3 regions of the Nocardioides sp. GCM10030259 genome follow, and region 1 is predicted to be linked to each of the others. Evidence: predicted binding sites of a transcription regulator. Region 1 holds the regulator's gene; each other region holds the start of a gene.
The links. Region 1 encodes LexA, which represses DNA repair genes until DNA is damaged. Its sites were predicted from a motif close to TCGAACANNTGTTCGA; they were not measured.

Region 1 (10,241 bases):
CTGGTCCAGCGGCTGCCCGGGCTGGCGCAGCGGGCTGACGTCGAGGTACTGGAGGTTGTCGTTGATCCGGTCGTAGACCTCGTCCTCGGCCCAGACCGCCGTGGCCTCCATGAACCAGGCGTCCTCGTTGTAGTCGTAGGCGAACTGCACGGCGTGGAAGAGCTCGTGCGCCGCGGTGACCTTGAGGTTGGCGGTGGGGGTGCGGGGGAACTCGGAGAAGGTGTGGTTGAAGGCGCAGTACGCCGGGGCGTCGTAGGGCCCCGCGGGCGCCGGGTCGACGTCGGTGTCGCAGTAGCCGTAGAGGCCGGGCTGGTCGAAGTCGACGAGGTAGACGTCGAAGAGGTTGGTGCCGCCGCCGACCTTGTCGCCGGTGCCGTCCGGCTTCGGCGCGCGGTAGCCGGCGGCGGCGTACGTCGACAGCACGTGGTTGACGACCTTGCCGACCTTCTTCACCCACTGCGGGGTGATGGCGGTGTTGGTGGACTTCCAGTGCACCCGCACCGCGCCGAAGTCCTGAGCGGCGTTGGCCGCCGGACGACGGGTCGCGCGTCGCGCCGCCGCGCGGTCGGCGGCGGACAGGTCGTCCATGCGCAGCCGCAGGTCGCGCAGCGCCAGCGTGAGGTCGCGCCCCTCCTGCTCCGTGCTCGCCTGCTCGCGGCTCAGGCCCGGTGCCTGCGGGGCGAGCAGCTCCTGCACCTGGTCGAGTGCGGCCGCGGCGGCGTCGGTGGACTCGGCGGGCACGCCCTGCTCGGACGTCGCGGGGTCCGGGTTCCCGGTCGCGCCGGCGGGCTCGGCGAGCGTCAGTGCCACCAGCAGCACACACGTCGCCGGCAGGAGTCGTCGGCCGAGAGGGAAGCGCATGGGCCCTACTGTCCCCGACCGCGCCAAGATTTGCCCAACCGACCGCGTGTCGAACCGCACTACAGGAGGCTGCGGCCGTCGAAGCCGCCTTGCGGGGAGCCGACGCCGAAGTACGCCGCGAGCGTCGGCGCGACGTCGACGGTCCGGGCGATGCGGGTGCTCGCCCGGCCACGGCGTACGACGGGATGGCCGCCGGCCAGGAAGAACGGGATCGCCCGGGTGGCGGGGTGCCCGTGGTTGCCGGGGATCGGGTTGTCGGTGAGCGGCGAGGGATCGCTGAACCGCCAGCCGGCACGGCAGTAGACGACCACGTCACCGGCCTCCGGACCGAGCCGCAGCGACCGCTCGCGGCGGTCGTGGGCCTCGAGCACCCCGGGCTGGGCCCGCGCGACCGCCAGCATCCGCCCCACGGCCTCGTCGTGCTGGTCGGTCGGGCCGGTCCAGTAGAGGAGGTCGGCGCCGCCGTTGTCGGCGATCTGCACCTGCCCGGCCAGCAGCGGGTCGGCGTCGAGCGCCCTCGCCAGGCTGACGACCTTGTCGGGCGTCGACCAGTCCATCGAGTGGTCGGCGAGCACGATCAGCAGGGCGTCGTCCCACTTGCCCTGCTCCTGCAGCGCATCGACGAACCGGCCGATGTGCGCGTCGGTGTCGGCCAGTGCGAGGCGGCGCGCCAGCCGCAGCGTCGTGCCGGACAGGTCGGCGTGGCCGAAGCGGTCGATGTCGCCGAGGTTGACGAACATCAGGTCGGGGTCGAGCTCCTCGAGCATCGTCAGCGCGGCCTGCATCGTGAACAGGTCGGGCGCGTGCCCGGTGACGGGCAGCGAGGGCTGCGGCTCCCAGCGGTGGGTGGCCCGCTCGCCGAAGATGCCGTGGAGGTAGTCCTTCGACAGCACGGTGCCGGTGGTGCGGCCGCGCCGGTTGAGCCGCTCGATGAGCGTCTCGCAGCGGATGTCTGTCGGCTGGTCCAGGTCGCGCACCTCGCCGAGCGCCCGGTCGTAGACGGAGTTGGCGGGCACGCCGCTGCGGTCCGGTCGCACCCCGGTCATCATCATCACGTGGTTGGGGATCGTCTCCATCACCGGCAGTGACCGGGCCCGCGGGAAGCGGAGGCCGCCGTCGCGCAGCGCCGCCAGCCGCGGCGTCAGCCCGCTGTCGAGCTCGTCGTGACGACAGCCGTCGATGACGACGACGTACGCCCGCCGACGGGTGCCGGCAGCGGCGCGCGCGACGCCCGGGACCGATGAGAAGACCAGGCCCGCGGCGCCGGTCTTGAGGAAGGTACGGCGCGTGGTCGTCACAGCGGCCCCCCGACCTGCTCGACCCGGCCGGTGCCGGTGCGCGTCCGGTAGGAGACGGACCACGTGATCGGGGTGGCGTGGTCGGCGCGGTCGCCGATGACGTACCAGTCCATCTGCGCGCGGGTCGCGGTCACGTCGAGCACCGAGAAGCCGTGGCTGTCGAAGTCGAGGTGGCGGATGTGCCGGTTGGCGGCCTTGATGACGTTCTCGACCGCCACGCTCGTCGTCCGCGCCGGGGAGCCGGTGATGTCCTTGAGGTTGTTGGAGGTCACCGACGCGCAGACGAACTCGACGCCGGCGGAGTCGCCGAGTGGGTACGTGGAGGCGTCGTACGGCAGCTCGCACGCCCAGCCCGAGTGGATGTCGCCGGTGATGAAGAGCGCGTCGCTGACCTGGTGGTCCCGGATGTGCTCGAGCACCCGGCGGCGGTCGTGGGTGTAGCCGTCCCACTGGTCGACGTTGTAGGCGACGCCGTCGCGCGGCAGCAGGCCGGTGACCTCGTTGACCGGGTCGACGAGGTCGTGCGGGAGCGAGCCGAGCTCAACCGGCGCGATCATCACCGGGTTGCCGATCACCTTCCACTGAGCAGCGTCCGACGACAGGCCCTGCTTGAGCCACTCCAGCTGTTCGGCGCCGGCGATCGTGCGGTCGGGCGAGTCGACCCGGTGACCGGGGACCTCGAGCTGGCCGTCCCGGTAGGTGCGCAGGTCGAGCATGCTCAGCTCGAGCAGCCGGCCGAACCGGAACCGGCGGAAGAGCCGTGTGCCGTCGCCGAGCCGGGCGGTGCCGTCCATCCGGACCGGCATCCACTCGTCGTACGCCCGGTGCGCCCGGGCTCGGCGGCGCCGGTAGTCGCCCTCGCCCAGGTCGGGGTTGTGGTTCTCGGCGCCGTCGCGCCACTGGTCGTTGGTGACCTCGTGGTCGTCCCAGGTGATGATCCACGGGTACTTCGCGTGCAGGTCCTGGAGGTCGGCGTCCTCCTTGTACTGCGCGTGCCGCTGGCGGTAGTCGGCCAGCGAGAGCATCTCGTGGGCCGGCACGTGCGGCCGGATGTCGACGTCGTTGGCGCCATAGCCGTACTGGCCCGGGCCGTACTCGTAGAGGTAGTCGCCGAGGTGCACGATCGCGTGCAGGTCGTCGCGCGCGGCCAGGCCGCGATAGGCGCTGAACCAGCCGGCCTGGAGGTTGGCGCACGACACGACCCCGAAGCGGATGTTCGCCGGATCGCTGTCAACCGCGGGCGCCGTGCGGGTGCGGCCGACGCGGCTGGTCTCGCCGTCGAGGCGGAAGCGGTAGCGGTACGCCGTGTCCGCCGCCAGCCCGGTCACGTCGACCTTCACGGTGTGGTCGCGGTCGGGTCCGGTCGTGGCGCGCCCACGTCGTACGACGCGGCGGAAGCGTTCGTCGGTCGCGACCTCCCAGTGCACGGTGACCGTCGGGCCGCGGCCCGAGCCCGGGGTGCTGGCCGCCGTCGGCGTCACGCGGGTCCAGATGACGACGGCGCGGGGGAGCGGGTCGCCGGAGGCGACGCCGTGGCGGAAGCGCGCAGCCGCAGCGACGGAGTCAGCGCCGGGCGCGAGAGCGACGGCGCCGATCGCGCCGGTGGTCGCGAGGACGGCGCGACGCGGGAGGAGAGGCGTTGTCACGCCTCACTCAACGACCGCCGTCCCCCCGGGTTCTGCTCGTTCACCTGTTGTTCGTCGGGGCCATCGCAGGGGCACCCGGCCAAGCGCCATCGCGACCACCCAGGCCAGGAGCACGATCATCCAGCCGACGAGGGCGTCGATGACCCAGTGGTTGCCGGTGCCGACGATGACGATGCCGGTGCCGATGGCGTAGACCCAACCGAGCACCCGGACCCACTTGCGGGTCGCGTAGACGTGCAGCGCCAGCGCCACCCACAGCGCCCAGCCGGCGTGCAGGGAGGGGAACGCCGCGAGCTCGTTGGTCAGCCCGCCGACGCCGCGCGGCGCGGACGCGTCGGCGCCCCACCACCCGTCCGCCGCGTGCAGGCTGAGCACGTCGACGTACCCGCTGATGAACCGCGGCGGCGCGGTCGGCATGAACAGGTAGGCGACCAGGCCCGCCAGCGTCGCGATCACCAGGGCGCGGCGGGCTGGTCCATAGCGGTCGGTGCCCAGGCGCCAGAGCCAGATGAGGACACCGGCGGTCACGATGTAGTGGAAGGTGGCGTACCAGTAGCTGCCCACCAGCCCGATCACGCGGTAGTCGCTGAAGAGCTGGTTGAGCGGGACCTCCCACTCGATGCCGAGCAGCTTCTCGATGTGCAACAGGTCGTTGGCGCGGTCGAGGGCCGGCTTCATCGATGTGTCGGCGAGCAGGCGGGCGAGGCTGTAGAGGACCCAGAGCCCGAGGATCAGGGCCAGCTCGAGGAGGCCGCGGGCCCAGATCGGGAGGGTCCGCGTGCGTGCCACCGCAGGCGCTGTCGTCACAGCACCAGCGTCCTCCATCATCCCTCCCCGTGCCCATCGGGTATTCACCCGATCAACCTCGGGGTCCGATCGGGTGATTCCCCGATGTTGTAGGGAATTCGACCTATCAGACCCGTCGCAGCACGGCGGTCACCTTGCCGAGGATGGTGGCGTTCGTGCCGTCGATGGGATCGTAGTTGGGGTTGTGCGGCAGCAGCCACACATTTCCGTCCTTGCGCTGCAGGGTCTTCACCGTGGCCTCGCCGTCGATGAGCGCCGCGACGATCTCTCCGTTGTCGGCGGTCTGCTCCTTTTTGATGACGACGTAGTCGCCGTCGCAGATGGCCGCCTCGATCATCGAGTCGCCGGAGACCTCGAGCAGGAAGAGCTCGCCGTCGCCCACCAGCTGCTTGGGCAGGGGGAAGACGTCCTCGTAGCGCTCCTCCGCGAGGATCGGCCCGCCGGCGGCGATCCGGCCGACGAGCGGGACGTACGACGCTGCGGGCACGCTGTCGCCGAGACCCGTCTCGTCGTACGTCGACTCCTCGGCGGTGCCCAGGGAACGGCGGGCCGCCATCACCTCGGGGAGGAAGACCTCGAGGGCGCGCGGCCGGTGGGGGTCGCGCTTGAGGTAGCCCTTCTCCTCGAGGACCTTGAGCTGGTGGGCGACGCTGGAGGAGCTGGTCAGCCCGACCGCCTCGCCGATCTCGCGCATGCTCGGCGGGTAGCCCCGCTTCTCGATCGAGTCCTTGATCGTCGCGAGGACACGCTGCTGTCGCGGGGTGAGCCCGGTCGCGTCGGCCGGGCCGTCGGGCAGCTCGCGGACCGTCATCTTGCCGGGCGTCTTCCCGGCCATCTTCTTCCCTGCCGTCTTCGCCATGGGCTCACGGTAGTCCTCCCCGCCGCCGGGTTCAAACATCTGTTCGAACCGCGTGTCGGTGCCCGAGGGGATTCGAGGTGATCGAACAAATGTTCGGCGAAGGCCTTGTGTCGTTCGAACACGTGCTCTAACGTCGTACACATGTTCGATCGAACGGCTGATCGAGTGGGTGGTCCGGACCGGTCCCGAGGGACTGTCGGTGGTCGCCACTAGAACTGCTCTCGACGACACAGAGACCCGAGGTCCCGGAGGCGGGACCACTTCCCCAGGAGGTCACCAGATGAGCACCATGACGATCGACCAGATGTTCCACAGCCGGCCCGCCGCGCGTCCGCGCAGCACGGTCCGCCTGACCCGGCGCGGCCGCGCCGTCGTGGTCCTCCTCGCGCTCGTCGCCGTGCTCGCCGTCGGCGTCGCCCTGGCCGGCGGCTCGGTCGCCACCCGCGACTCCGGCACGCCGGAGCCCACCGCCGTGGTGCAGGTCGGCCCGGGCGACACCCTGTGGGAGATCGCCTCCGCGGCCGCCACCGACGGCGACGTCCGCTCGATGATCGAGCGGATCGAGAAGCTCAACGCGCTCGACTCCGGGATGCTCGTCGCCGGCCAGCGGCTGCTGGTCCCGGTCGAGTGAGTCCGATCGACTGATCCCGCACAGACCACCGGGTCACACACTTCGCCGGCCGCTTCGACCCCGGCCGGCGATAACCGGGGAAGCGAGGGGCGGAGCCTTGGCCGGCTCCGCCCCTCGAGGTCATTTCGGGGCCGGTGTCCCTACGCTGCCGCCATGGCCGGCTACTCCGGCACCCCGCTGCTGCGCAAGCTGGGCGTCAAGGACGAGCACGTGGTGCTGCTCGACGGCGCGCCCGACGGGTTCGAGCTCGGGACGACCGGCGCCCACGTCGTACGCCGCCTGCCGGGTCGGCCCGACAGCCTCGACGTGACCCTGACCTTCCACACCAGGCGCGCGGCGCTCGAGGCGCGGCTGCCGGTGCTGTTCGAGCGGACCCGGACCGCCGGCATGGTCTGGGTGTGCTGGCCCAAGCAGGCGGCGCAGCGGGCGCTCGGCATCGACAGCGACCTCGGTGACGGCGTCGTCCGCGAGTTCGGCCTCCGGCTGGGCTGGGTGGACGTGAAGGTGGCGGCCGTCGACGACACCTGGTCGGGGCTGAAGTTCGTGCGCCGGCTCGCGGACCGCTGAGACGTCGCTACCGCGCCGCGCGCCGCCCGCCGATCGGCCGCGGCGGCTCGTCGTCGGAGCCGCCGTCGGTCTCGGTCGACTCTGCCGAGCCGCGCGGCGTGGGGGGTCTGCTGATGCCGAGGCGCCGGGTCAGCAACGCCACCAGCATCAGCCCGAAGAAGAGGCAGGCCACCGCGCCGACCGACGCGATCGCCAGGAACCACCACGCGCGGGCGTCCCCGCCGCGGGCGGTCGCGCCGAAGTCGATGGCGGCGTACACCAGGTAGCCCCAGGCCAGGACGCAGGCGGTGATGCCCAGGGCGAGCAGCAGCAGGGCGGGCTGGAACCTGCGCCTGCGGCGGGGTCCGCGGCGGGACCCCGCCCGCTTCCCACCCGTCGCACCCGTCACACGGACATTGTGTCCGATGCGCGGCGAACCGGGCATGGAACACCGGTCAGGCGGCGTGCGCCACGCTCAGCTGGTTGCGCATCCGCGCGATCATCCGGGTCAGCAGCCGGGAGACCTGCATCTGGGTCACGCCGATCTCCCTGCCGATCTCGGCCTGCGTGCAGCCGCGGAAGAAGCGCATCTCGACGATCTTGCGCTCGCGCGGCGTGAGCTGGGCGAGGACGGGGGCGAGCAGGGCGCGCGCCTCGGCGACGTCGAAGCCGGCGTCGTCGTGGCCCAGGCGCCGGGAGAGCGCCTCGTCGTCGTCGCTGGTCGTCGCGTCCAGGGAGACCGGCGCGAAGCAGCCGTTGGCGCCGAGCGCCTCGACCACCAGCTCGAGGTCGACGTCGAGGTGGGCAGCGATCTCGGAGGGGCGCGGTGCCCGGCCCAGCTGCTGGGTCAGCTCGCCCTCGCAGCCGAGGATCTTGGTCTGGGTCTCCTGGATGGAGCGCGGGGGACGCACCGTCCAGCCCAGGTCGCGGAAGTGCCGGCGCACCTCGCCGCGGATGGTGGGGATGGCGAAGCTGAGGAAGTCGTGACCGCGGTCGGGGTCGAAGCCCCGGACGGCCTTGACCAGCCCGACGTACGCGACCTGCTCGAGGTCCTCGGTGGCGATGCCACGGTTGCGGAATCGGCGGGTCGCGTCGGCAGCGACGCGCATGTTGATGCGGACGACCTCCTCCTCGATCCGCTCGCGGTCCGCGGGGTTCTCCGCGCGCTCGGCGAACAGACGGGTGGTGGCGTCAGAACGGCTCTCATGCAGTACGGCGATCGGTTGAATCGACATCGGCGATGACCTCGTTCGTTGTGTCCAGTTGTGCGGCCAGGGGGATGTGTGGCTTCTCAGTCCCCTGCCCGAAAGTCGTCAAACGTCAAACCACCCCATCGGGTGAACGTGGTGTGTCGCGGGCCCGCGCCACGCCCGGCGCCACGCCGACACGCAGCCGGTCTGGAGAGGTCTTGACAGGGCATTTCTCGGCTCTGACCTGCGACTTTGCCGCGCGGCCGCGGCAACCCGCGAGAACGCCCTCCGCGTCACTTGCGCCACCTGTCACCGGGGCGTACGGTTACCACTACATCTAGTAGTTACAACGGTGTAGTTATCCACATCTAGTTCACAGCGGATGGCGGATGACCCACAGCGAACTGCTTGTTCTACACAGGAGAACGTCTGTTCTCCACAGCTTCGGGAGGAGGGCCTCATGCACTGTCCGTACTGCCGCAACACCGACACCAGGGTCCTCGACTCCAGGGTGGCCGACGACGGCGGCTCGATCCGCCGCCGGCGTACCTGCTCCGAGTGCGAGCGCCGGTTCACGACCGTCGAGCTGATGCAGCTGACCGTGCTCAAGCGCTCCGGCGCCAGCGAGCCGTTCACCCGCGAGAAGGCCGTCGCCGGCGTGCGCAAGGCCTGCAAGGGCCGGCCGGTGTCGGAGGACCAGCTCGCCTGCCTCGGCCAGGCGGTCGAGGACACGCTCCGGCTCTCCGGGGCCGCCGAGGTCGAGGCCCACGAGGTGGGCCTGGCCATCCTGGGCCCGCTGCGCGAGCTCGACGAGGTGGCCTACCTGCGGTTCGCGAGCGTCTACCGCGCGTTCGAGTCGGCCGAGGACTTCGAGAAGGAGATCTCGGCCCTCCGTGCGGACCGCGCACCTCAGCCCGTCCCCACGGGCTGACCACAGACGGCCCGGCGTGCGTAGTGGGGAAGCTGCGTACGCCGGGCCCACCAATCGCCAGCAAGACCGTCACCGACCCCCACTTGGATAGGGACTGTCGGTGGCAGCAGCAATGATCGAAGAACACACCAACCTCGAGAGACGGGACCAAGAGGGATGACCGAGACGGTGAGTGGCGGAGCCCAGGCAGCAGGCAAGGGCAAGGCCAGGAAGGGCGCGGGGCTGAAGATCGAGCAGGTCTTCAGCACCCCGGGGGTGCACCCCTACGACGAGATCACGTGGGAGCGCCGCGACGTCGTGCAGACCAACTGGAAGACCGGTGAGACGGTCTTCGAGCAGCGCGCCGTGGAGTTCCCCGACTTCTGGTCGGTCAACGCCTCGACCATCGTCACCACGAAGTACTTCCGTGGCGCCGTCGGCACCGACGCCCGCGAGTGGAGCCTCAAGAACATCATCGACCGGGTGGTGAAGACCTACACCAAGGCCGGCATCGACCACGGCTACTTCGCCACCGAGGCCGACGCCGAGGTCTTCGAGCACGAGCTCACCTGGCTGCTCGCGCACCAGTACTTCTCCTTCAACTCCCCGGTCTGGTTCAACGTCGGCACCTCGTCGCCGCAGCAGGTCTCCGCCTGCTTCATCCTGTCCGTCGACGACTCGATGGACTCGATCCTGAACTGGTACAAGGAGGAGGGCTTCATCTTCAAGGGCGGCTCCGGCGCCGGCCTCAACCTCTCCCGCATCCGCTCCTCCAAGGAGCTCCTCTCCTCCGGCGGCACCGCGAGCGGCCCGGTCTCCTTCATGCGCGGCGCCGACGCCTCGGCCGGCACCATCAAGTCCGGTGGCGCCACCCGTCGCGCGGCGAAGATGGTCGTGCTCGACGTCGACCACCCCGACATCGAGGAGTTCGTCGAGACCAAGGCGCGCGAGGAGGACAAGATCCGCGCGCTGCGCGACGCCGGCTTCGACATGGACCTCGGCGGCAAGGACATCACCAGCGTCCAGTACCAGAACGCCAACAACTCCGTCCGCGTCAGCGACGAGTTCATGCGTGCGGTCGAGGAGGGCGGCGACTTCGGCCTGCGCGCCCGCAAGACCCACGAGGTCATCGAGACCGTCGACGCCCGCGAGCTGTTCCACAAGATCGCGACCGCGGCGTGGGAGTGCGCCGACCCCGGCCTGCAGTACGACGACACCATCAACGACTGGCACACCAACCCCGAGACCGGCCGGATCACCGCGTCCAACCCGTGCTCGGAGTACATGTCGCTCGACAACTCCTCGTGCAACCTGGCGTCGCTCAACCTGCTGAAGTTCCTCAAGGAAGACGACACCTTCGACGCCGAGCTGTTCGCGAAGGCCGTCGAGCTGATCATCACCGCGATGGACATCTCGATCTGCTTCGCCGACTTCCCGACCGAGGCGATCGGCAAGACCACGGTCGACTACCGCCAGCTCGGCATCGGCTACGC
Region 2 (10,241 bases), on a different contig from region 1:
GGACGCCGCGTTCCGCGACGGCACGGCGACCAGCGTCGGCTGGTGGGTCCCGGTGGGCGACTGGGCGGCACGGCGTACGGCGTGGCGCCTGGGCTTCTCGTACGCCGGAGTGCTGCGGGGCTGGGCCGACGGTGGCGACGCCTGGGCGTTCACGCTGCGGCACGACGACGTCCTGCTCGGGGCGGTCGGGATCTTCCGCTTCGACGACCCGGAGCTCGGCTACTGGACCCATCCGGACGCCCGCGGGCGGCGCCTCACGACCCGTGCCGGCGCGCTGGTCGTCGACCACGCGTTCGACACGCTCGGCCTGGCCCGGCTCTCGGCGTACGCCGCCACCGGCAACGCGGCGTCGCTCCGGGTGCTCGAGTCGCTCGGGATGCGGCGCACCGGCGTCCAGCGGCGCGCCGCACGCACCGGGGACGGGCGGACCGTCGACCTGGTCGGTTACGACCTGCTGCCGGAGGAGCGCTCCTCGCTGCGGCGGTGGGCCGCGGCCGACCACAGCAGCACCGCGATACCGGCCACCGAGAGCAGCGCGCCGACGAGGGCCGGCGCGCGGTAGCCGTAGCCGGCGGCGATCACGAGGCCGCCCAGCCACGCGCCGAGCGCGTTGGCGATGTTGAGCGACGAGTGGTTCATCGCAGCACCGAGCGTCTGCGCCTCGCCGGAGACCGCCATCAGCCGCAGCTGCAGGTTGACGACCAGCACCGAGCCGGTCGCCGTGGTCAGGAAGACCATCGGCAGCAGCCACCAGCCGTACGGCGCGGCCGCCCACACCGCCAGCATCACGATCCCGGACGCGACGCCCGACCCGATCAGGGTCCGGAACACCGACCACTCGCCGAGCCGGCCGGCGACCCAGGTGCCGGCGACCATGCCCACGCCGAACGCCGCGGTGAAGACCGGCACCGCCGACTCGGGCAGGCCGCTCACCTCGGTGACGATCGGCGCGATGTAGGAGTAGACCGCGAACAGGCCACCGAAGCCGACCGCGCCCGCGAGCAGGGTGAGCATCGCCTGGCCGTTGCGGAAGAAGGTCATCTCGCGGCGCCCGGTGGCCTCGGGGTTGCCGGGCACCCGCGGCACCACTGCGAGCACCATCACCACGGTGAGGAGCGCGAGGCCGGCCGCCGCGAGGTACGCCGCGCGCCAGCCGACCTGCTGGCCCAGCCACGTCGCGGCGGGCACGCCGACGACGTTCGCGACCGAGAGGCCGAGCATCACGCTCGCCACCGCGCGGCCGCGGCGTCCGGGGGCGGCGAGGTCGGCCGCGACCAGGGAGGCGACGCCGAAGTAGGCACCGTGCGGGAGCCCGTCGAGGAACCGTGCGACGAACAGCACACCGAAGCTGTCGGCAGCCGCGCTGAGCGCGTTGAACGCGGCGTACGCCGCCATCAGGCCGACCAGCAGCGCGCGTCGCGGGAGCCGCGCGCCGAAGATCGCGATCAGGGGCGCGCCGACCACGGCGCCCAGCGCGTAGGCGGAGATGAAGGAGCCGGCGTGCGGGATCGAGACGCCCACGCCCTCCGCGACCTGCGGGAGCAGGCCCATGGTGACGAACTCGGTGGTCCCGATCGCGAAGCCGCCGAGGGCGAGCGCGAGGACCGCCAGCGTGTAGTGACGGGTTCCGACCGGCGACTGGTCCGCGGCGGCAGGGGTCGGGGCGGTCGTCGTCACGGGCACGAGTCTGCAACCGGTCGACCCTCGTGCCCTATTCCTGACTGGCCTAGTGTGCTTGTCGTGCCGACTGCTCCGACCGACCAGGCGACTGACCTGCTGGCCGCGGTCCGATCGGCCACCGGCGGCCTCGTCGACGACGTGAGCGAGGCGCAGCGGCTCCCCGCCGGCGCGTCCCGGGAGACGTGGCTCCTGTCACGTCCCTCCTCGTCGCCGCTGGTGCTCCGGCTCAACACCCCCGGCTCCCTCGACGGCGACGCCCTGCTCCGCGAGGCGGCGCTGATGGAGGTGGCCGGCGCGCACGGCGTACCCAGCCCGGCCGTGCTGGCCCACGGCCGTGGCCCCGGCCCGCTGGCCGACGGCTACGTGCTGATGTCGCACGTCGCCGGCGAGTCGGTGCCGCAGCGCATCCTGCGCGACCCCGCGCTCGCCTCGGTGCGGGACGGGTTCGCCGCCGAGTGCGGCCGCATCCTCGCCGCCGTGCACACGGTCTCCCCGGCCGCGCTGCCCACCCTGCCCACCGAGGACCAGCTCGACTCCTGGACCGGGATCCTCGCCGACCAGCCGGACCCCCACCCGATCCTGGAGTACGCAGCAGCCTGGCTCCGCCGGCACCGGCCCTCCCCCGTCCCGCCGCGCCTGGTGCACGGCGACTTCCGGCTCGGCAACCTGATCGTCTCCTCGTCCGGTGTCGAGGCCGTGCTCGACTGGGAGCTCGCCCACCTCGGCGACCCCGTCGAGGACCTCGCCTGGCTGACGCTGCGCGCCTGGCGCTTCGGGCACGCGCCCGAGGTCGCCGGCTGCGGATCGGTCTCCTCGCTCCTCTCGTCGTACGTCGACGCCGGCGGCGACCCCGTCGACGCCGACCGGCTGCGCTGGTGGCAGGTGATGGGCTGCCTGCGCTGGGGCGTCATCTGCCTCTTCCAGGGCAGCCGCCACCTCACCGGCGCCGAGCGGTCGGTCGAGCTCGCCGCCGTCGGGCGCCGGGTCGCCGAGGCGGAGTACGACGTGATGCTGCTGCTCGGCTGAGCTCTTGCCAGCACCCTGCGGGCCCGCTCGCGTCGACGCGGTCTTGCAGCAAAGGCGGTACGGCTGGCGCGGAGTTGCCGTTGCCGGCGAGGCTGCGGGTCGGCACCCCGAGGTAGAGCAAGTCTTCGAACACTCTTTCCTATTTAAGCACGAGATGCTAGGCTCGGCGCAAGCGTTACATCCACGACGCCGACCACCGGATCGGGGTCCAGGGCATCGGGGATGAGCGCCAGTCGCGAGGGTGACGTGATAGTCCGGGCAGACCGGGCCTCCAGGAGCGACGACCAGTCCATGACAGGTCGTGCCCACTCCGAGGAGGTCGTCGATGACCCACCCGGTCCTCGCCGCGGTCGCCTCCATCGAGGAGGCGCTCAAGACAGTCGCGGACGTGAACCCGACCTTCATGACCACGACGGAGAAGGCGGCCGCGCTGCGCGAGCTCGTGCGCACCGAGTCCCGGGTGGCCGAGCTGCGGCTGCGGATCCTCGCCGACGCCGACGCCGGCGACGTCGCCGAGACCACCGCCGCCCACACGTCCGCGGAGTGGCTCGCGACCCAGACCCATCTCCGGCACGAGGACGCCCGCGCCGACCTCGCCCTCGCCGTCGCGGTCGACCGGCGCTGGTCGGTCCTCGGCGGCGCGCTCCGCGCCGGGGACGCCACCCTCGCCCAGGCCCAGGTCATCGCCCGCGCCCTGGCCGCCCTGCCCGGCGACGTGCCGGCCGACATCCTCGCGTCGGCCGAGGAGACCCTGGTCGGACACGCCGCGGACTTCGGGCCCCGCCCGCTGGCCCGGCTCGGCGCCCGGATCCTCGACGTGATCGCCCCCGAGATCGCCGAGGCCGCCGAAGCCCGGCGGCTGGCCGACCTCGAGGCCCACGCCCAGCCCAGGACTCGGCTCAGCCTGCGTCGCCGCGGCGACGGCACCACCCGCCTCGCCGCGATCGTGCCCGACGCCACCGCCGACCGGCTCGCCGCCTACCTCCAGGCGCACACCAACCCCCGCAAGAGCCAGCGCCCCCAAGACGGTGACCCGGTCGAGCGGCTGTCGTACCCGCGTCGGCTCGGGCAGGCGTTCTGCCAGCTCCTCGAGGCCCTCGACCCCACCCGGCTCCCGATCCACGGCGGGGACGCCACCACCCTCATCGTCACCATCGACCTCGAGGACCTCCGCAAGGAACTAGCCACCGCGGACCTCCTCGGCACCGGCCACGTCCCCGGCGCCGACCAGCCGAGCCGGATCACCGCTGCCCAGGCCCGACGCCTCGCCTGCACCGCCCAGCTCATCCCCGCCGTCCTCGGCGCCGACTCCGAGGTCCTCGACCTCGGCCGCACCCGCCGACTGTTCAGCCCCGCCCAACGCAAGGCGCTGCTGCTCCGCGATGTCACCTGCCGTGAGGAAGGCTGCGACATCCCCGGCACCTGGTGCGAAGCCCACCACCGGCTCCCCTGGACCCACGGCGGCACCACCGACCTCGACAACGCCCAACTCCTCTGCAACCGCCACCACCACACCGCCCACGACCACCGCTACCAGACCGAACGACTCCCCAACGGCGACGTCAGATTCACTCGACGGCAATAGGCCGTTTCACCGGATACCCCACAGGCAGCACGTAGGTCGCGCGCACGTGGCGGTACAGCACGCGCCAGTGCCAGTAGCCGCGATAGGTGATCTCCGATCGCTGCATCGTGCGCGCGTAGGCCGACACCGCGCCGACGTAGTTGTCGGACGGGTTGTAGTGCCACAGCGCCTCGGCCATGTCGCCCGGAGCCCCGTTGCTCCTCAGGAGCCGGGCGGCGGCGAGGATCGCGTCCTGCGGGTCGTTGATGTCGCCTCCGGCCCCGTAGATCTTCCACGTCGACGGCAGGAACTGCATCGGTCCCTGCGCACCCGCCGTGCTGGTGCCGCGGATGCGGCCCATCCGGGTCTCGACCAGGTGGATGGCGGCGAGGTAGTTCCACGGCACTCCGGTACGGCGCTGCGCCTGCCGGTAGTATCCGCGCAGCTCCGACGGCGGCGGTGGGGCGACGATCCGCCAGCGCGGCAGGCGGGGTTGCGGCTCGGTCATCGAGTAGAGGAGCGAGCCGGCCCGGAGGTCGCTGCGGACGTCTCGGGCCGTCGACGGGTCGAGGCGGGCGACGACCCTTCGGACGAAGGCGGTTCGGGCGGTCACCAGCGCACGGACGGCCAGCTGGTGGAACTCCGCCGCGCGCCGGACGTCGGCCCTCGTCGCCTCACGGTCCCTGATGGTCGCCGCGGCACCCTCGAGCCGGTCGGCGAGGGTCGAGGCCTTGTCCGTCGTCGGCGTCGGGGACGCCGGCGTAGACGGCGTTGCCTCCGACGCCCGCGACCGGGGCTCCGCCTCCCGCGGCTCCGAGCCGGCGCAGGACGTGAGCAGGCACGCGGCCAGCGCGAGCGTCGCGGCTCGTCGAGCCGCGCGGCTGGCGTCACCGAGCTGGGCCATCAGCCCATCCTGCACCAGAGCCCAAGCCGTGTCAGCGCTCGCCGAAGTCCCACCCCTCGCCGCCGTCGTAGCTGCGCAGCAGGCGCTTGGCGACGGACTGCACGTGCACCTCGTCGGGGCCGTCGTAGAAGCGCGCGAGGCGGGCGTTGCGGTACATCCGGCTGAGCGGGGTGTCGTCGGTGAGCCCCTCGGCGCCGTGGACCTGGAGGGCGCGGTCGACGACGCGGTGCAGGGTGCGTGCGCCGGCGACCTTGAGGGCGCCGATCTCCACGCGGGCCTGGTCTCCGGCGTCCATCCGGCGGGCGGCGGCCAGCGTCATCAGGCGGGCGGACTGGATGTCGGTCCACGAGTCGAAGACGTGCTGCTGCATCAGCTGCTTGTCGGCCAGGCGCGAGCCGTGCGCCTCGCGCTCGTTGAGGCGCCGGCACATCAGGTCGAAGGCGCGCTGGGCCTGGCCGAGCCAGCGCATCGCGTGGAAGATCCGGCCGGGGCCGAGGCGCTCCTGGGCGATCCGGAAGCCGGCTCCGCGCGGCCCGAGCGTGTTGCCGAGGGGCACCCGTACGTCGTCGTACGCGACCTCGCAGTGGTCGGAGGCCATGCCGAGCACGGGAGTGTCGCGGACGATCCGGTAGCCGGGGTGGTCGGTCGGCACGATGATCAGCGAGAACGACTCGTGCACCGGCGCCTCGGTCTCGGTGCGCACCATGACGGTGGTGAAGCGCGCCTGCTGCGCGCCCGTCGTGAACCACTTGCGGCCGTTGATGACCCACTCGTCGCCGTCGACGACCGCGCTCGTCCGCAGCAGCGTCGGGTCGGAGCCGGCCACGCCCGGCTCGGTCATCGCGAAGCTCGGCCAGAACTCACCGCGCACGATCGGCTCGAGGTATCGGTGGCGCCACTCGTCGCTGGCGTGGCGGTCGAGCATCAGCGAGTCCTGGAGGGTGAACGTGCCGAGCGCGAGCTGGCCGTACTCGCTGCGCCCCTGCACCTCGTTGACGTGCACGTAGTCGAGGAACGGCAGGCCGCCGCCCCCGAGGTGCTCCGGATGGCCGATCGCCCACAGGCCGGCGTCCTTCGCCTGCTGCTGCAGGTCCGCGAGCACCCGGGCCGCCTCCGGGCCGCCGGCGTCGAGCACCGGCTCGGCCGGCTCGACCAGGTCGACCATGAACTCCTTGACACGGGCGCGCAGCTCGGTGCTCATGCTTCCTCCAGGTAGCGCGGGTTGCTGACGGCGACCTTCGCCCGTGCCCAGGTGGCGAGGGCGGCCGTGAGCTCTGCGTAGAGGGGGGCGTCCTCGTCGAGCCGAGCTGCGAGTACGGCGAGCTCGCGGTTGTCGCGTACGCCGAGCGCCGCCAGCCGGTCGGCGTGCGCGGCCTCGTCGGCGGGCGCGGCGGCGAGCTGGCGGCTCACCGTGGCCAGCACGTTGCTCGCCACCCGCCGGTGCAGCCGGTCCCGGGCGCCGTCGCCGGCACCGTCGAGGAACTCGCGCACGGCGTCGACGAGCTCGACCGGGTCCGGCCGGTCGTACGCGTCGCTCACGAGTCGTCGAGCTCGGTGCGCAGCGCGCGGCTCATCACCGCGTGCATCTGGTAGAGCGCGGTGATGTAGGTGAGCTCGAGGACCTGCTCGTCGGTCAGGTGCTGGCGCAGCCGCTCGAAGACCTCGTCGGCGACCCGGCCCCCGTCGTGGACCAGCGCGTCGGCGTACGCGAGCACGGCGCGCTCGGCCTCGTCGAAGCGGTCGGACACCTGCCATCCGGGGATCGCCGCGATCTTCTCCTCGTCGACGTCGAGGGCCCGCAACGCCTTGCAGTGCTGGGAGAAGACGAACTGGCTGCCGACCGTCCAGCCGACGCGGGTCTGGCCGAGCTCGCGCAGCACCGGGTCGAGCATCCGCCGGTCGGAGCGATAGAGCGCGAACCCCCGGACGGCGTGGTCGAGCACGTCCGGCACCAGGGCCATCACCGTCCACCAGTCCCCCGGCGTGCCGTCGGCGGTGCCCGGTTCGGCGACCGGGTCGCGGCCCTTGCCGAAGACGTGGTCGTACATGGTCGTGACGATCGGTGCGTTGTCGTCGGCGCGCGGGACCTGGCGGAGCCGGGGCATCAGGTGGCGACCCGCCGGTCGGCCGCCGTGCGCGGCTCGTGCCGGGCCTCGTCCGGCCCGATCTCGCGGGTCCACGCCGCGAACTCGAGCAGGATGCCGTCGGGGTCGAAGAAGTACAGCGACCGGATGAAGACGCCGGGGTGCATCTCGGCCGCGACGCCCCACTCGCTGTCGTCGTGGTTGAGGATGAATCCGGTGCGTACGCCGGCCTCCTCGAGCCTGGCCTTGTACTCGTCGAACCGGTCCGCCGGGATGGTCAGGGCGACGTGGTTCATCGACGCGACCGCGCTCACGATCTCGCCGTAGCCGGGCAGGTCGGCGGCCGACGCGATGCCCGGCGCCGGGTCCGGCGCGTCGGGGAACCAGAAGAACGCGAGGTACGAACCGGGCGCCACCTCGAAGAAGAAGTGCTGGCCACCCCCCTCCGGCAGCTCCAGCGTCTTGACCAGCGGCAGTCCCAGCACGCCCTGGTAGAAGTCGACGGTGCGCTGCATGTCGGAGCTCACCAGCGCCAGGTGGCAGAACCCCGTGATCTCGAACGGTCGCTCGCTACTCGCTGTGGTCATGGGCGTCACCTCACCATCGCCCGCACGGCCTTCCGATCGGTCTTGCCCACGCTCGTGAGCGGGACGCTGTCGACGATCAGGACCTCGCGGGGGTACTTGTAGCGCGCCAGGCGGGCCCTGGCGTGCTCCATCAGCTCTTCCGGTGTCGCGGTCGAGCCCGGGTGCAGCGCGACGACCGCGACGACCTCCTCGCCACTCTTCTCGTCCGGCTTGCCGACCACGGCCGCGGCCGAGACTGCCGGGTGCTCGATGAGGGCGTCCTCGACGTCGCGCGGGAAGACGTTGAAGCCGCCGCGGATGATCAGGTCCTTCACCCGGTCCACGACGTAGAGGTAGCCGTCCTCGTCGAAGCGGCCGACGTCACCGGTGTGCAGCCAGCCGTCGACGACCGTGGCGGCGGTCTGCTCGGGGTCGTTCCAGTAGCCGAGCATCACGCCGGAGCCGCGGACGCAGATCTCGCCCTCCTCGCCGGCGGCGAGCCGCTCGCCCAGGGGGTCCATGATCGCCACCTCGTGGTGCGGCAGCGGCTTGCCGACGCTGCCGGGCCGGTTCTCGGTCACCGTCGAGGCCGAGATCACGGCGCTCGACTCGGTGCACCCGTAGCCCTCGAGGATCGTCACGCCGAACGTCTTCTCCACCCGCTCGCGCAGCGCGGGGAGCAGCGGCGCGCCACCGGAGCCGAAGGACTCCAGCGAGCTGAGGTCGTAGTCGGCGTGCGGCAGGTCGAGCAGCATCTGCAGCATCGACGGCACCACCGGGCTGGACTCGAGCCGGTGCTCCTGCACGAGCTCCAGCCAGCCCTGCGGGTCGAACCACCGCTGCAGCACCGCCACCTGCTGCCGGTCGGAGTGCATCCCGCCGATCACGACGATCAGCCCGTAGGCGTGCGAGAGCGGCAGCGGCAGCAGTGACCGGGTCGACGACATCGTGCGCCCGACCGCGGCGATCCCGCTGCCGGCCTCCCAGAGCCCGAGGTGGCTGAGCATCACGCCCTTGGCGCGCCCGGTGGTGCCGCCCGTGTAGAGCAGCGCGGCGAGGTCGTCGTCGGCGCGCGGCTCGATCGGCGCCGGGTCGGCGGCCTCGAGCTCGGCGAAGGGTACGGCGTCGGGCGTGCCCTCGGGGACGTCGCCGATCACCACGAGCGTCAGGTCGAGACCGGCCGCTGCGCCCGTGATCAGCGGCAGCAGCTCGGGGCTGACGATCGCGGCCCGGGCGCCGGAGTCCTCGAGGATGTGCCGCAGCTCGGGCTCGGTCTGCAGGAAGATCACCGGGGTCACGACGGCACCGGCGCGCCAGATCGCGCGGTAGCCGACGAACACCTCGGGGGTGTTCATGGTCATCACGACGACCCGGTCTCCGGGCTCGATCCCGAGCCGGCGCAGGCCGCCGGCCGCGCGCACCGAGCGGTCCTGGATCTCGCCTGCGGTGTGCCAGGTGCCCTCGAAGAAGAGCGACTCGTAGTCGCCGAGGCGCTCGTGGGACTGCTCGGCCAGCAGGGCCAGGTTGTGCGCACCGACGGTCATCACTTCCCCTTCCCGGCCAGGGCCAGGCCCGCGACCTCGTCGTACGCCGCGACGTCGTCGCCGAGCAGCAGCCGGTCCACCTTGGCCCGGCGCCAGTAGAGGTGCGCGTCGTGCTCCCACGTGAAGCCGATGCCGCCGTGCACCTGGATCAGCGTCTCGGCGGCCCGCTCCAGCGCGGTGGCCGCGGCGCCCTTGGCCGCGGCGGAGGCGATCGGCAGCTCGTCGGGAGCGTGGTCGGCGGCCCACGCCGCCCACCACACCAGCGACCGGAGCTGCTCGACCTCGACGTAGACGTCGACCAGCGCGTGCTTGACGGCCTGGTAGGAGCCGATCGCGCGGCCGAATGCGTGCCGCTCCTTCGTGTACTCGACCCCGATCTCCAGCGCCCGGGCCGCCGTGCCGAGTCCCTCGGCGGCGAGAATCGTGCGACCGACCTGCAGCGCGCGCGTCCAGCGCTGCGCGGCGTCGGCGGCGACCACCTCGGTCTCACCGAGCACGACGTCCGCCAGGCCGCGGGTCGGGTCGATCGGGTCGCGGGACTGCACGCTGCCGGGCCCGACCACCACGTCGTCGCCGCGCCGGGCCAGGAAGGTGTCGGCGCCGACCGCGTCGAGCACCGGGCCGTCGTCCACGACGGCGAGCGCCAGGCTGCCGTCGCAGAGCGCCGCGAGCCGCGCGTCGTCGTCGCCGAGGAGCACCGCTGCCCGGGCGTAGGTCACCAGGGACGGCCCGGCGAGCACCCGGCCCGCCTGCTCGGCGACCACGGCCAGGTCGAGCACCGACCCGCCCCCGCCGCCGGCCCGCTCGGACACGGTGATCGTCGCGAAGCCGCTCTTCACGAGCTCGATCCGGCCCGGCGGGGTCTCCTCCGAG
Region 3 (10,241 bases), on a different contig from region 1:
ACACCAGCATCGGCTTCCCGTCGGCGACGCTCATGGGTACGTCGTCGATCCACCTCGGGACGGGCACGCTCGTCGGGCGGCACGTGACGCTTTCGGTCGGCTACGGACCCGGCGACCCGGGCATCCCCGAGCGCGGCCTGGTCATCGGCGACCGCTGCGTGATCGGCGCGCGGTGCAGCCTGGTCGCGCACGCCTCGATCGACGTCGGCGACGACGTGTGGTTCGGCCAGGACGTCTTCGTGTGCGACGCCAGCCACGGCTACCAGGACCCGCACCTGCCGATCGGCGAGCAGTTCGGCGCCCACCAGCCGGTCCGGATCGGGTCGGGCTCATGGATCGGCCACGGCGCGATCATCCTGCCCGGCGCGACGATCGGCCGGAACGTCGTCGTCGCGGCCGGCTCGGTCGTGCGCGGCGAGGTCGCCGACCACACGGTCGTCGGCGGTGCCCCCGCCCGGTTGATCCGTCATCTGGAGCCGGGCGTCGGCTGGGTCGGCACCCGCGGCGACGTACGCCCGGTGCTGCGTGGCCACTTCGGCGGCGCCGAGGAGACGGGCTTCGCGTCGGCGTGACCCCGGGCATGGTTGTTGCCCCACCGGCGGTGCCGGTGGGGTGGGGGTCAGCGGGTTCGTCGGCGTTGGTGGGTGTGGTCGACCAGGTAGGTCCGTCCTGAGGGTGATGTCCACTCTAAGGACGTGCGGGTCAGGCGCCGATAGGTCCAGAACCCCAATGTCTTGAGTCGGTGGTGCAGGCGACACAACGGGGCGAGGTTCCACGACGTCGTCTTCCCGCCGTCAGGGTTGTCGGGGTCGAACGGGATGATGTGGTCGAGGTCGCAGCCGCGGGCGTGGCGGCCGCAGCCGGGGAACACGCAGGTGGGGCAGGTCAGGACGGCTTGGTCGCGCTGCCGCGGGGTGGGCCGGTAGGTCTCGGTGCCGATCTCGAGGTCCAGGTCGAGCACCGGCCGGACGGTGATCTTGGTGGCGGACTGGGTGCACCACTCCGCCACCTGCTCCAGGGTGGTGGCGCCGAGGCGCTCGACGTCCACGATCCCGTGTCGATCCTCGGGCGTGTAGTGGGCGTAGACCACGATCTCTTTTGTCGGGCTGGCAGCGCCGGTGCCGGTGGTGGGGGTGAGGCGGCCCAGGGCGAGGGCGCGGCGCTCATCCAGGGTGAGGTCGGGGTGCTCGTCGGCGAGCTCGCCGGCTTTGGCCTGGACGGTGGCCTCGAAGGCGAGGGCGTCGGGGTAGTCCAGCAGCCCGAAGAACGGGACCCGCCCGCCGTAGAGGTGGGCGTCGTGGAACCGCACCTGGACGTGCGGGGCGTTGTGGGGCTCCAGGCGGGTGTCCTCGGCGTGCTCGGGGTCGGCCTCGGCCGCCGCGGCCTCGACGGCCCGTTCGATCTGCGCGAACGAGCACGAGCCCAGGATCGGTGCGAGCTCGGCGTCGACCTGCGCCGCCGCCGCGGCGGTGAGGCGGTGGGTGCGGTCGGTGACCCGACGCACCTTCCACACCGGCACCTGCCCGCTGATCGTGCGGACGTAGATGTCGGGGAGCCGGTGCTTGGCCTCCACCGCCGACCCGATCAGTGCGCGGCCCTGGAAGGTGGACAGCCCGCAGGCGGCGGCGAACTCCGCGACCGCGAACTCCGCCATCTGCGGGGCACCCTCACCGGCGATGGTCAGCGGCTGGTCGCCGTACATGATCAGCACCCCGGCCTCGTCCACGATCTCATCGACCAGGTCCTCGACCGGCGCGGGATGCGCCTCCGCCCAGGCCGCCGCGAGCTCGAACCTGCGCGCCGCGGCGAGGGTCTCAGCGCGGGTGGCCTCTGCGGCAGCATCCAGCACACCGTCGAGCACGGGGGCCGACGTCGTCGTGAGCTGCTCCAGGGCCATGTCTCATTCTACATCGATTCGCACACATGTTCTATAGATTTGGCCGGGCGACGAAGGAGCACCGGAGACGTGCCGCGAGCCCGTGAGCCTGGGTCGCGGCACGTCTCCGTCACCCGTGCTGCGCTGCGGTGGCCGCAGCCAGGCCCGACCTTGGCCTCTCCGCTGAGACCCCCTGGCCTTCACTCCGCTGTGGCGGCGCAGTGGTCTGCGGCGGCCCGATGCGCCGAAGCGGTCACGTACCTGACGTAGTCGGCCTGGATTGCGGCCCACGGGTCGTACGCGGCGTGCTCACGCCGGTCATCCGCGTAGGCTGCCCGGACGGCCGCGCGGGCGACGTGGTCGCGGGCCATCTGCGCCTTGCGCATGGCAACGACCTGGCCGACGTCGATCTCGTCCACCGCTGCCGGGCGGCCTGCGCCATGGTCAGCCTTCGTGGCCTGTGCCGGAGTGGCCCACGCTCCGCCGATGCAGATCGCGGCCGCCATTGCGGTGATGAAGCTCTTGGTGTGGTTGGTGTTCATGGTCCTTCTCCTTGCCTTGGATGGACCACCACCGTCAGAGCCTCGATCTCCCTCCTTCCGGTGCCTGACAAAACCTTCCAACGCGAGCATCCTGAACGCAGGCGGTCACGTTGTGGGAGGCACAGCAGGAGGCCCCGGTGGGAGGACTTGCACGCCCGGAGCTGCCGCCGGGCGCCCAGCGCGACCTGGTCGACGCACTTCATGCCCTGCACCACGAGGCCGGCTGGCCGAGCCTGCGGACACTGGCCGGGCAGGCGGGTTGCTCGCACACGACCATCTCGGTGACCTTCTCCTCGCCCAAGCTCCCGACTTGGGGAGTACTGGAGCTGGTCGTCGAGGCGATGGGGGGTGACGTCGCCAAGTTCCACAGGTTGTGGCTGGCAGCGAGCAACCCCGCTGGACCATCAATGCAGAACCCTCCCCGGATCGCCGGTCGGGAGACCGAGCTCGCGGCGGTACGGAGACACCTCCACACGGGAACCGGCATGCTGCTGGTGATCGGTGAGGCCGGCGTCGGGAAGACCCGGCTCGTCGACACGGCCCGCGCCACCGCGGATGTCGTGGTCGCTCGCGGCGCCGGCTTGCCGCTGTCCAGCGAAGTGCCGTTCCTTCCCGTGACCGGCGTTCTCCAGGCACTGCATCGGGCTGCGCCGTTGACCGACGTCATCACGGAGTGCCCGTCGTACGTGCGGGGCACGATCGGTTCCCTTCTCCCCGAGGTCAGCATTGACGAGGCGCCCAAGGGACTGGAGACCTCGGCCCGGCCGCGGCTGTTCAGCGCGGTGCATACGGTGCTGGAGGCAGCGGTGGCACGCCGACGAATGGCGGTGTTGATCGACGACCTCCACTGGGCCGACAGCGACACGCTCGACCTGCTCGAGCACCTGCTGGGCGCCGGGATCAACGCCCCGGTGCTCGGCACGTTCCGTCTCGATGACCCCGCGATCCCTGATCCGGTGCTGGCGTGGGCCGCGCGTGTGCGGCGACTGCCGAACGTCGACACCCTGGACCTACCGCCGCTGACACGCGACGAGACCGCTGACCAGATGCGGATGCTCCCGGCACCGCATCCGCGCACTGACGAAGAAGTCGACCGCATCTACGCCCGCAGCCGGGGCCTACCGCTGTTCACCGAGCAACTCGCCGTCGACGCGAACGGTCCGATGCCCCGCCTCCTCGACGACGTGCTCGGACAGCGGGTGGCCGACCTACCGGCCGCCGAGCAGCAGGTCGCCAGCACTCTCGCCGTGGCAGACCGAGGGCTCCCGATCGACGTCCTGCTCCCCGTGAGCGGGATGGCGGCCGACGCCCTCACGCCCGCACTGCGCGGCCTTGACCGGCGCCGGCTCCTGGCCGATGGCGACGATGAGGCCGTCGCCCTGCGACACCCGTTGCTGGCCGAGGCCGTCAGGCGTCGGCTGGTCCCGGGGGAGGCGACCGAGCTGCACTGCAAGCTGGCCCTCGCGCTCGCAGCCTGCGGAGAGCCCGCAGAGGTTGCCGCCCACTGGCAGGCGGCCGGCGACGCCACGGAGGAGCTCGGCTGGCGTATCCGGGCAGCCCGGTCGGCCCAGGAACGGATCGCGGTCGAGGAGGAAGCCCGGCAATGGCGTCGCGCCCTCGAGCTGTGGGCCGATGGGGGCGACCTGGACGAGAACGCTGGGCTGCGTCGGATCGACGCCGAGATCGCCCTCGTCGACGCCCTCCTGTACTCCGGACAGATCGAGCTTGCGTGGGAAGTCATACAACCAGTGCTCGACCGCGTCGACGAGCTGCCCACGCTCGTGGCCGCGGAGGTGCTGTACCGAGCGGCCGGCTACGAGACGGAGCTCGTCGACGGCCCCGTGCCAGTCGAGCGAGCTGCGACCGCGGTAGCGCTCTTCGAAACCGCGCCTCCCGGACGGAGCCTGGTGCGCGCGCTGCTCCAGTATGCGAACTGCCTGCACCTCGCCGGCCGGGCCGCCGAGGTGCGGGACGTCGACCGGCGCCGCGTGGCCGTGTGTCGGTCGATCGACGACCCGATGGAGCTTCGCCGGGCGCTGACGGTACAGGCGATCCACCTGGCCGACCGCGGATCGCTGAGTGAGATCCGCGAGCTCCTCGACGAAGCCCACCGCATCGTGCCGTCCCCGCCCGATCCGATCGGCGACACGTGGCTCGGTGGGATCGAGACCGACCTCGTCCTCAAGTTCGGCGGCGGGACGACGGCCCTGGTCGCAGCCGGTCGCGACGCGCTCGCCGCGGCCGACGAGTGGGCACTCGATACCTACGTCGCGGCCGCGGTCCGGTACAACATCGCCCTCGGCTGGCTGCGCGCCGGCCACCTGGTGGAGGCCGCGGCGATGGTCGACGGCAGAACCCAGGGACCGCCGACCCACGACAAGACGCCCCTCCACGAGGTCCGGGTCGCGCTCGACGCCGTCCGCGGCAGACGGGAGGAGGCCGCCCAAAGGCTGAGCGCCGTGATGTCCCAGATCGGCGCGGCGAGGCTCGACCCAGAGTTCAATGCCGTCGTGACAGAGTGCGAGCTCTGGTCGGGACGCGCTCACGATGCCTACGACCGACTGAGCGAGTCGCTCCAGTCCGAGAGTGGTCGCGTCCACGCGATCATGGCCGGCGAATGCCAGGTCCTCGCGGTCCGGGCGGCCGCGGACCTCGCGGAGGAAGACCCAGCGCGACGCGCCACGCTGCGCCGCCGTGTGACAGACCTCCTCGACCGCGACGACCCCACCGACGTCGCGAGCCAGGCGCAGCAGGCGTACCGGTGCGCGAGGGCCGCCGAGCTCTCCCGCCTCGCGGGTGATCCACGTGTCGATCTGTGGGCCTCGGCGGCTCGGGAGTGGAGCCGGATCGGGCGGCCGTTCGACGCGGCGTACTGCAGTTGGCGCGGCGCTCAGGTCGCTCTCCTGACCGGACAAGGCTCAGTCGCGCTGCGCCTGCTGCGCCGCGCCGCCCGTGAAGCCCGCGACCATGTGCCACTCTCCGCAGCCATCGCCGAGACCGCAGCAAGAGGCCACAGCTCTACTGCAGCGCGCTGAGCACGCCCGCAGTGAGGAACCCGAGGACGGTGAGCAGGCCGGCGACGCGACCGGCGCGCTCGTAGGACTCCGGCACCATCGAGTCCGCCAGCATGGTGAGGACCGCGCCGCCGGCGAAGGCGCTGGCGAGCTCGCCCGCCCGGGCCACCTGGTCGGCGACGAGGAAGCCCGCCAGTGAGGCGAGGCCGCAGACGACGGTCAGCGAGGTCCACATCAGGGTGACCCGCCGCTCGGAGACGCCGGCGCGGCGGAGGTCGACGGTGCCGGCGAGTCCTTCGGGGATGTTGGAGAGCAGCACCGCGGCGAGGAACGCCACGCTGATCGAGCCTCCGAGGGCGAGGCCGAGCCCGAGGATGAACGACTCCGGGATGCCGTCGAGGAGAGCACCGAGGAACAGCGCGGTCCCCGACCCGCCGCCGCGGTCGACCAGCCTGGCGCCGGCGTAGTAGACGAGGGCGCCGAGGAGGAACGCGGCACCGACCTCCCAGCCGAGCTGGAGGTTGGACTCCGGGATCAGCTCGTAGCCGATCGCGCTGATCAGGGTGCCGGAGCCGAACGCCATCATCAGTCCGACCGTGCGCGACGACCTTCCCAGTGGCGACGCCAGCAGCTGGCCGACGAGGAGCGAGCCCCCGCCGAGCAGTCCCCACAGGAGTGCCTCGGTCACACCTGCCCCGGCACCTCGATCTCGCCGGTGTAGATCGGCGAGTCCTTCCGGGAGAGCAGCTCGCGCCGCTCCTCGGGCGTCATCGCCTCGACCTGCGCGCGCACGTCGGACGGGAAGCCGCTGACCTCCGGCGCCTCGTCGACCGGCACGACCGTGTGCACGATCCGGTCGTCGTACACATGCACCATCGTCATCGCCTGGTGGCCGTCGACGCCGGAGACGAAGCGCTCCAGTGGCGCCGGGTCGGAGGTGTAGCAGGTCGCGGACGCGACGGAGACGGGGATGCCGGCGAAGGTGGAGTACGTCGAGTAGTGGAAGTGCCCACCGAGGATGCAGCGCACGTCGGTGCCCCGGACGACCTCGGCGAGCCGCTCCTGCTCGATTAGCTCGATGACCTCGGCCGCCGGCATCATCGGGATCGGGATCGGCGGGTGGTGCAGGGCGAGCAGCGTGCCGTACGGCGCGGGTGTAGCGAGCACGTCGGCGAGCCAGGCCAGCTGCGAGTCGCGGAGCTCGCCGTGGTGGTAGCCGGGGACGCTCGTGTCGAGCGCGACGACCCGCAGCCCGGCGACGTCGTGCACGCGGTCCTGGGTGGCGTCGGACTCCTCGCCGAACAGGCCGACGGAGTACGCCGCGCGCTCGTCGTGGTTGCCCATCACCCACACGACCTGCGCGCCCATGTCGACGGCGGCGGGCTCGACGATCTTCCGCAGGCGGGCGTACGCCTCCGGCTCCGCCTTGTCGGCGAGGTCGCCCGTGAACACCAGCACCTGCGGCGCGGGGTCGAGCCGCGCGAGCCGCGCGAGCGCGAGCCGCAGGCCCTCGTCGGGGTCCACCACGCCGTACTGGCGGGCGCCGCCGGCCAGCAGGTGGGGATCGCTGAGGTGGGCGACGACATGGCCGGGCGCGGGGTACTGGCCGAACTGCACGACTGCACGCTACCGGGCAGACTGGCCGGGTGACCGAACCTCGACGACGGCGGAAGCTGTTGTGGGCCGGGCTCGCGCTCATCGTCGCCGGGGTCGCCGTGCTCGCCTACGTCGGCTGGGAGCTCTACGGCACGACCTGGGTCGCGAAGCGCGAGCAGGAGCGCATCGTCAAGGAGACCGAGCAGGCGTGGGAGTCCGGCCAGGGCTCGGCGTCCGGGTTCCCGGAGGACGTGGTCGCGCTGATCCGCATCCCCGTGTTCGGCGAGGAGTACGTCGTGCCCGCGCACGTGGGGACCGACGACGACACGCTCGCCCGCGGCTTCGGGATCTTCGAGGCGGCGGCCGGCCCCGGGGCGGTCGGGAACTTCGCGGTCTCCGGCCACCGGATCACCCACGGCGAGCCGCTGCGGAACATGCCCGAGCTCGAGGCCGGCGACGAGATCGTCGTCGAGACCCGGCGCACGACGTACACCTACGAGCTCGTCACCGACGGCGACGCGCTCTCCGTCGGCTTCGACGAGGGATGGGTCGTCGAGCCCGACCCGACCGACCCCGAGACCGGGGAGCAGGTCTCCGAGGTCGCAGGCTCCAGGCGCCTGATCACGCTGGTGACCTGCGCCGAGCTGTTCCACACCGACGACCGCCTGGTGGCCTTCGGACGCCTGGTCTCGAGGGCGCCCCGATAGCAGATCCGGCGCCGCAGGGCGACCGTTGCGATCGCCGTCACACCATGCCTACGGTGCCGGGATGAGCGTGCCGAGCGGCGTGGAGATCACGGGCCCCATGGATGACCGGTACGACGAGATCCTCAGCCGCGAGGCGCTCGAGCTGGTCGCGCGGCTGCACCGGGAGCTCGACGGGCGCCGCCAGGAGCTGCTGGCCCGGCGCGGTGAGCGGGTTCGGCAGATCGCGGACGGCGGCACGCTCGACTTCCTGGAGGAGACGCGAGCGATCCGCGAGGACGACGGCTGGCGGGTCGCCGAGCCGGCGCCCGGCCTGGTCGACCGGCGCGTCGAGATCACCGGCCCGACCGACCGCAAGATGACGATCAACGCCCTCAACTCCGGCGCCAAGGTGTGGCTCGCCGACCACGAGGACGCCAACACGCCGCTGTGGGAGAACGTCGTCGGCGGCCAGCTCAACCTGCTCGACTCGATCACGGGCAACATCGACTTCACCAGCCCCGAGGGCAAGGACTACAAGCTCGGGGACGGTGACCTCGCGACGATTGTCGTACGCCCGCGCGGCTGGCACCTCCCCGAGAAGCACGTGCTGGTCGACGGCCAGCCGACCAGCGGCGGGCTCGTGGACTTCGCGCTCTACCTGACCGCGTGCGGCCGGCGTCAGATCGACCGCGGCCAGGGGCCGTACTTCTACCTGCCCAAGATGGAGTCCCACCTCGAGGCGCGGCTGTGGAACGACGCGTTCCTGATCGGCCAGGAGCACCTCGGCATCCCGCGCGGCACCATCCGCGCGACCGTGCTGATCGAGACCTACCCTGCGGCGTTCGAGATGGAGGAGATCCTCTACGAGCTGCGCGAGCACTCGGCCGGCCTGAACGCCGGGCGCTGGGACTACATGTTCAGCGTCATCAAGTGCTTCCGCACCCGCGGCCGCGACTACCTGCTGCCCGACCGCAACTCGGTGACGATGACCGTGCCGTTCATGCGGGCCTACACCGAGCTGCTCGTGCGCACCTGCCACATGCGCGGGGCGCACGCGATCGGCGGCATGGCGGCGTTCATCCCGAGCAGGGACGAGGAGCAGAACGCCTTCGCGTTCAAGAAGCTCACCGAGGACAAGACCCGCGAGGCGGGCGACGGGTTCGACGGGTCGTGGGTGGCCCACCCCGGCATGGTCGAGGCCTGCCGGGAGGCCTTCGACAAGGTGCTCGGCGACAAGCCAAACCAGCGCGACCGCCTGCGCGAGGAGGTCGAGGTCACCGCCGACGACCTGCTCGACGTGAAGTCGACGCCGGGCGAGATCACCGAGCAGGGGCTGCGCAACAACGTCGCGGTCGGCCTGCGCTACCTGGAGTCCTGGCTGCGCGGGTCCGGTGCCGTCGGCATCTTCGGGCTGATGGAGGACGCCGCCACCGCGGAGATCTCCCGCAGCCAGGTCTGGCAGTGGCTGCACAACGGCGTCGACCTCGCCGACGGCACGCCCGTCACGCGCGAGCTGGTCGAGTCGATGATCGAGGAGGAGCTCGCCAGGGCGCGCGAGGAGACCGGTGACGGCGAGGGGCGCCGTTGGGACGACGCCCGCGCCCTCTACGAGGAGAGCGCCCTGGGCGACGACTACGCGGCGTTCCTGACGCTCCCGGCCTACGAGCGGATGCCGTGACGTGACGGCTGCGGTCGAGGCGGTGACCCGGCGGGCCCGGGAGGTCGTGCCGGAGCCCGGCGTCATCACCGACCCCGCTCGGCTGCGCACCTACGAGTGCGACGGCCTGACGCACTACCGCGTCGTCCCCGCGCTCGTCGTGATCCCCGAGGACGCCGAGCAGCTCGCCGCCGTCGTCCGCGCGTGCGCCGAGCACCAGGTGCCGTTCGTGGCGCGCGGATCGGGTACCGGCCTGTCCGGGGGCGCACTGCCACACGCGGAAGGGGTGCTGGTCGTGACGTCGACGATGCGGGCGATCGACGCGGTACGCCGCGACGACCAGCGCGCCGTCGTCGAGCCCGGGGTCATCAACCTCGACGTCACGAAGGCGGCGACGCCGTACGGCTACTACTACGCGCCCGACCCCTCCAGCCAGCAGATCTGCTCGATCGGCGGCAACGTGGCCGAGAACTCCGGCGGCGCGCACTGCCTGAAGTACGGCTTCACCACCAACCACGTGCTCGGCGCCGACTTCGTCACCGCGCAGGGCGATCGCGTGCGGCTCGGGGGAGCGGCGCCCGACAGCCCGGGCTACGACCTGCTCGGCGCGGTGATCGGCTCGGAGGGCACGCTCGGGGTCGTCACGTCGGTGACGCTGCGGCTGGTGCGCCTGCCCGAGGAGGTGCGCACGATGCTGGTCGGCTTCGACTCCACCGACCACGCCGGCGCCGCCGTCTCGGCCATCATCGCGGCCGGCATCGTGCCCGCCGCCATCGAGATGATGGACGCGCTCGCGATCGAGGCCGCCGAGGAGGCCGTCCACTGCAACTACCCCGACGCTGCGGGCGCGGTGCTCGTGATCGAGCTCGA

Region 2: a site for LexA is predicted at 2,820-2,835, ahead of ACFQQI_RS12925 (DUF222 domain-containing protein). Genes of this name have one in related genera too.
Region 3: a site for LexA is predicted at 1,916-1,931, ahead of ACFQQI_RS20370 (HNH endonuclease signature motif containing protein). Genes of this name have one in related genera too.

Annotation. Positions count from the first base shown of each region.
Region 1 is NZ_JBHTDF010000002.1:100,835-111,075, forward strand. It holds gene ACFQQI_RS00800 (MXAN_6640 family putative metalloprotease) at 1-861, opposite strand, end outside; gene ACFQQI_RS00805 (alkaline phosphatase family protein) at 921-2,159, opposite strand; gene ACFQQI_RS00810 (alkaline phosphatase D family protein) at 2,156-3,805, opposite strand; gene ACFQQI_RS00815 (phosphatase PAP2 family protein) at 3,809-4,612, opposite strand; gene lexA (transcriptional repressor LexA) at 4,719-5,471, opposite strand; gene ACFQQI_RS00825 (LysM peptidoglycan-binding domain-containing protein) at 5,752-6,102, shown strand; gene ACFQQI_RS00830 (DUF3052 domain-containing protein) at 6,256-6,669, shown strand; gene ACFQQI_RS00835 (hypothetical protein) at 6,677-7,057, opposite strand; gene ACFQQI_RS00840 (SigB/SigF/SigG family RNA polymerase sigma factor) at 7,104-7,883, opposite strand; gene nrdR (transcriptional regulator NrdR) at 8,299-8,769, shown strand; gene ACFQQI_RS00850 (vitamin B12-dependent ribonucleotide reductase) at 8,926-10,241, shown strand, end outside.
Region 2 is NZ_JBHTDF010000016.1:104,210-114,450, forward strand. It holds gene ACFQQI_RS12910 (GNAT family N-acetyltransferase) at 1-562, shown strand, start outside; gene ACFQQI_RS12915 (MFS transporter) at 445-1,677, opposite strand; gene ACFQQI_RS12920 (phosphotransferase family protein) at 1,741-2,706, shown strand; gene ACFQQI_RS12925 (DUF222 domain-containing protein) at 3,032-4,291, shown strand; gene ACFQQI_RS12930 (transglycosylase SLT domain-containing protein) at 4,275-5,174, opposite strand; gene ACFQQI_RS12935 (acyl-CoA dehydrogenase family protein) at 5,206-6,375, opposite strand; gene ACFQQI_RS12940 (DUF6285 domain-containing protein) at 6,372-6,713, opposite strand; gene ACFQQI_RS12945 (carboxymuconolactone decarboxylase family protein) at 6,710-7,279, opposite strand; gene ACFQQI_RS12950 (VOC family protein) at 7,279-7,845, opposite strand; gene ACFQQI_RS12955 (class I adenylate-forming enzyme family protein) at 7,851-9,368, opposite strand; gene ACFQQI_RS12960 (acyl-CoA dehydrogenase family protein) at 9,368-10,241, opposite strand, start outside.
Region 3 is NZ_JBHTDF010000025.1:183,379-193,619, reverse strand. It holds gene ACFQQI_RS20375 (acyltransferase) at 1-572, shown strand, start outside; gene ACFQQI_RS20370 (HNH endonuclease signature motif containing protein) at 620-1,897, opposite strand; gene ACFQQI_RS20365 (hypothetical protein) at 2,077-2,418, opposite strand; gene ACFQQI_RS20360 (ATP-binding protein) at 2,760-5,453, shown strand; gene ACFQQI_RS20355 (ZIP family metal transporter) at 5,437-6,120, opposite strand; gene ACFQQI_RS20350 (metallophosphoesterase) at 6,117-7,049, opposite strand; gene ACFQQI_RS20345 (class E sortase) at 7,079-7,735, shown strand; gene aceB (malate synthase A) at 7,797-9,392, shown strand; gene ACFQQI_RS20335 (FAD-linked oxidase C-terminal domain-containing protein) at 9,394-10,241, shown strand, end outside.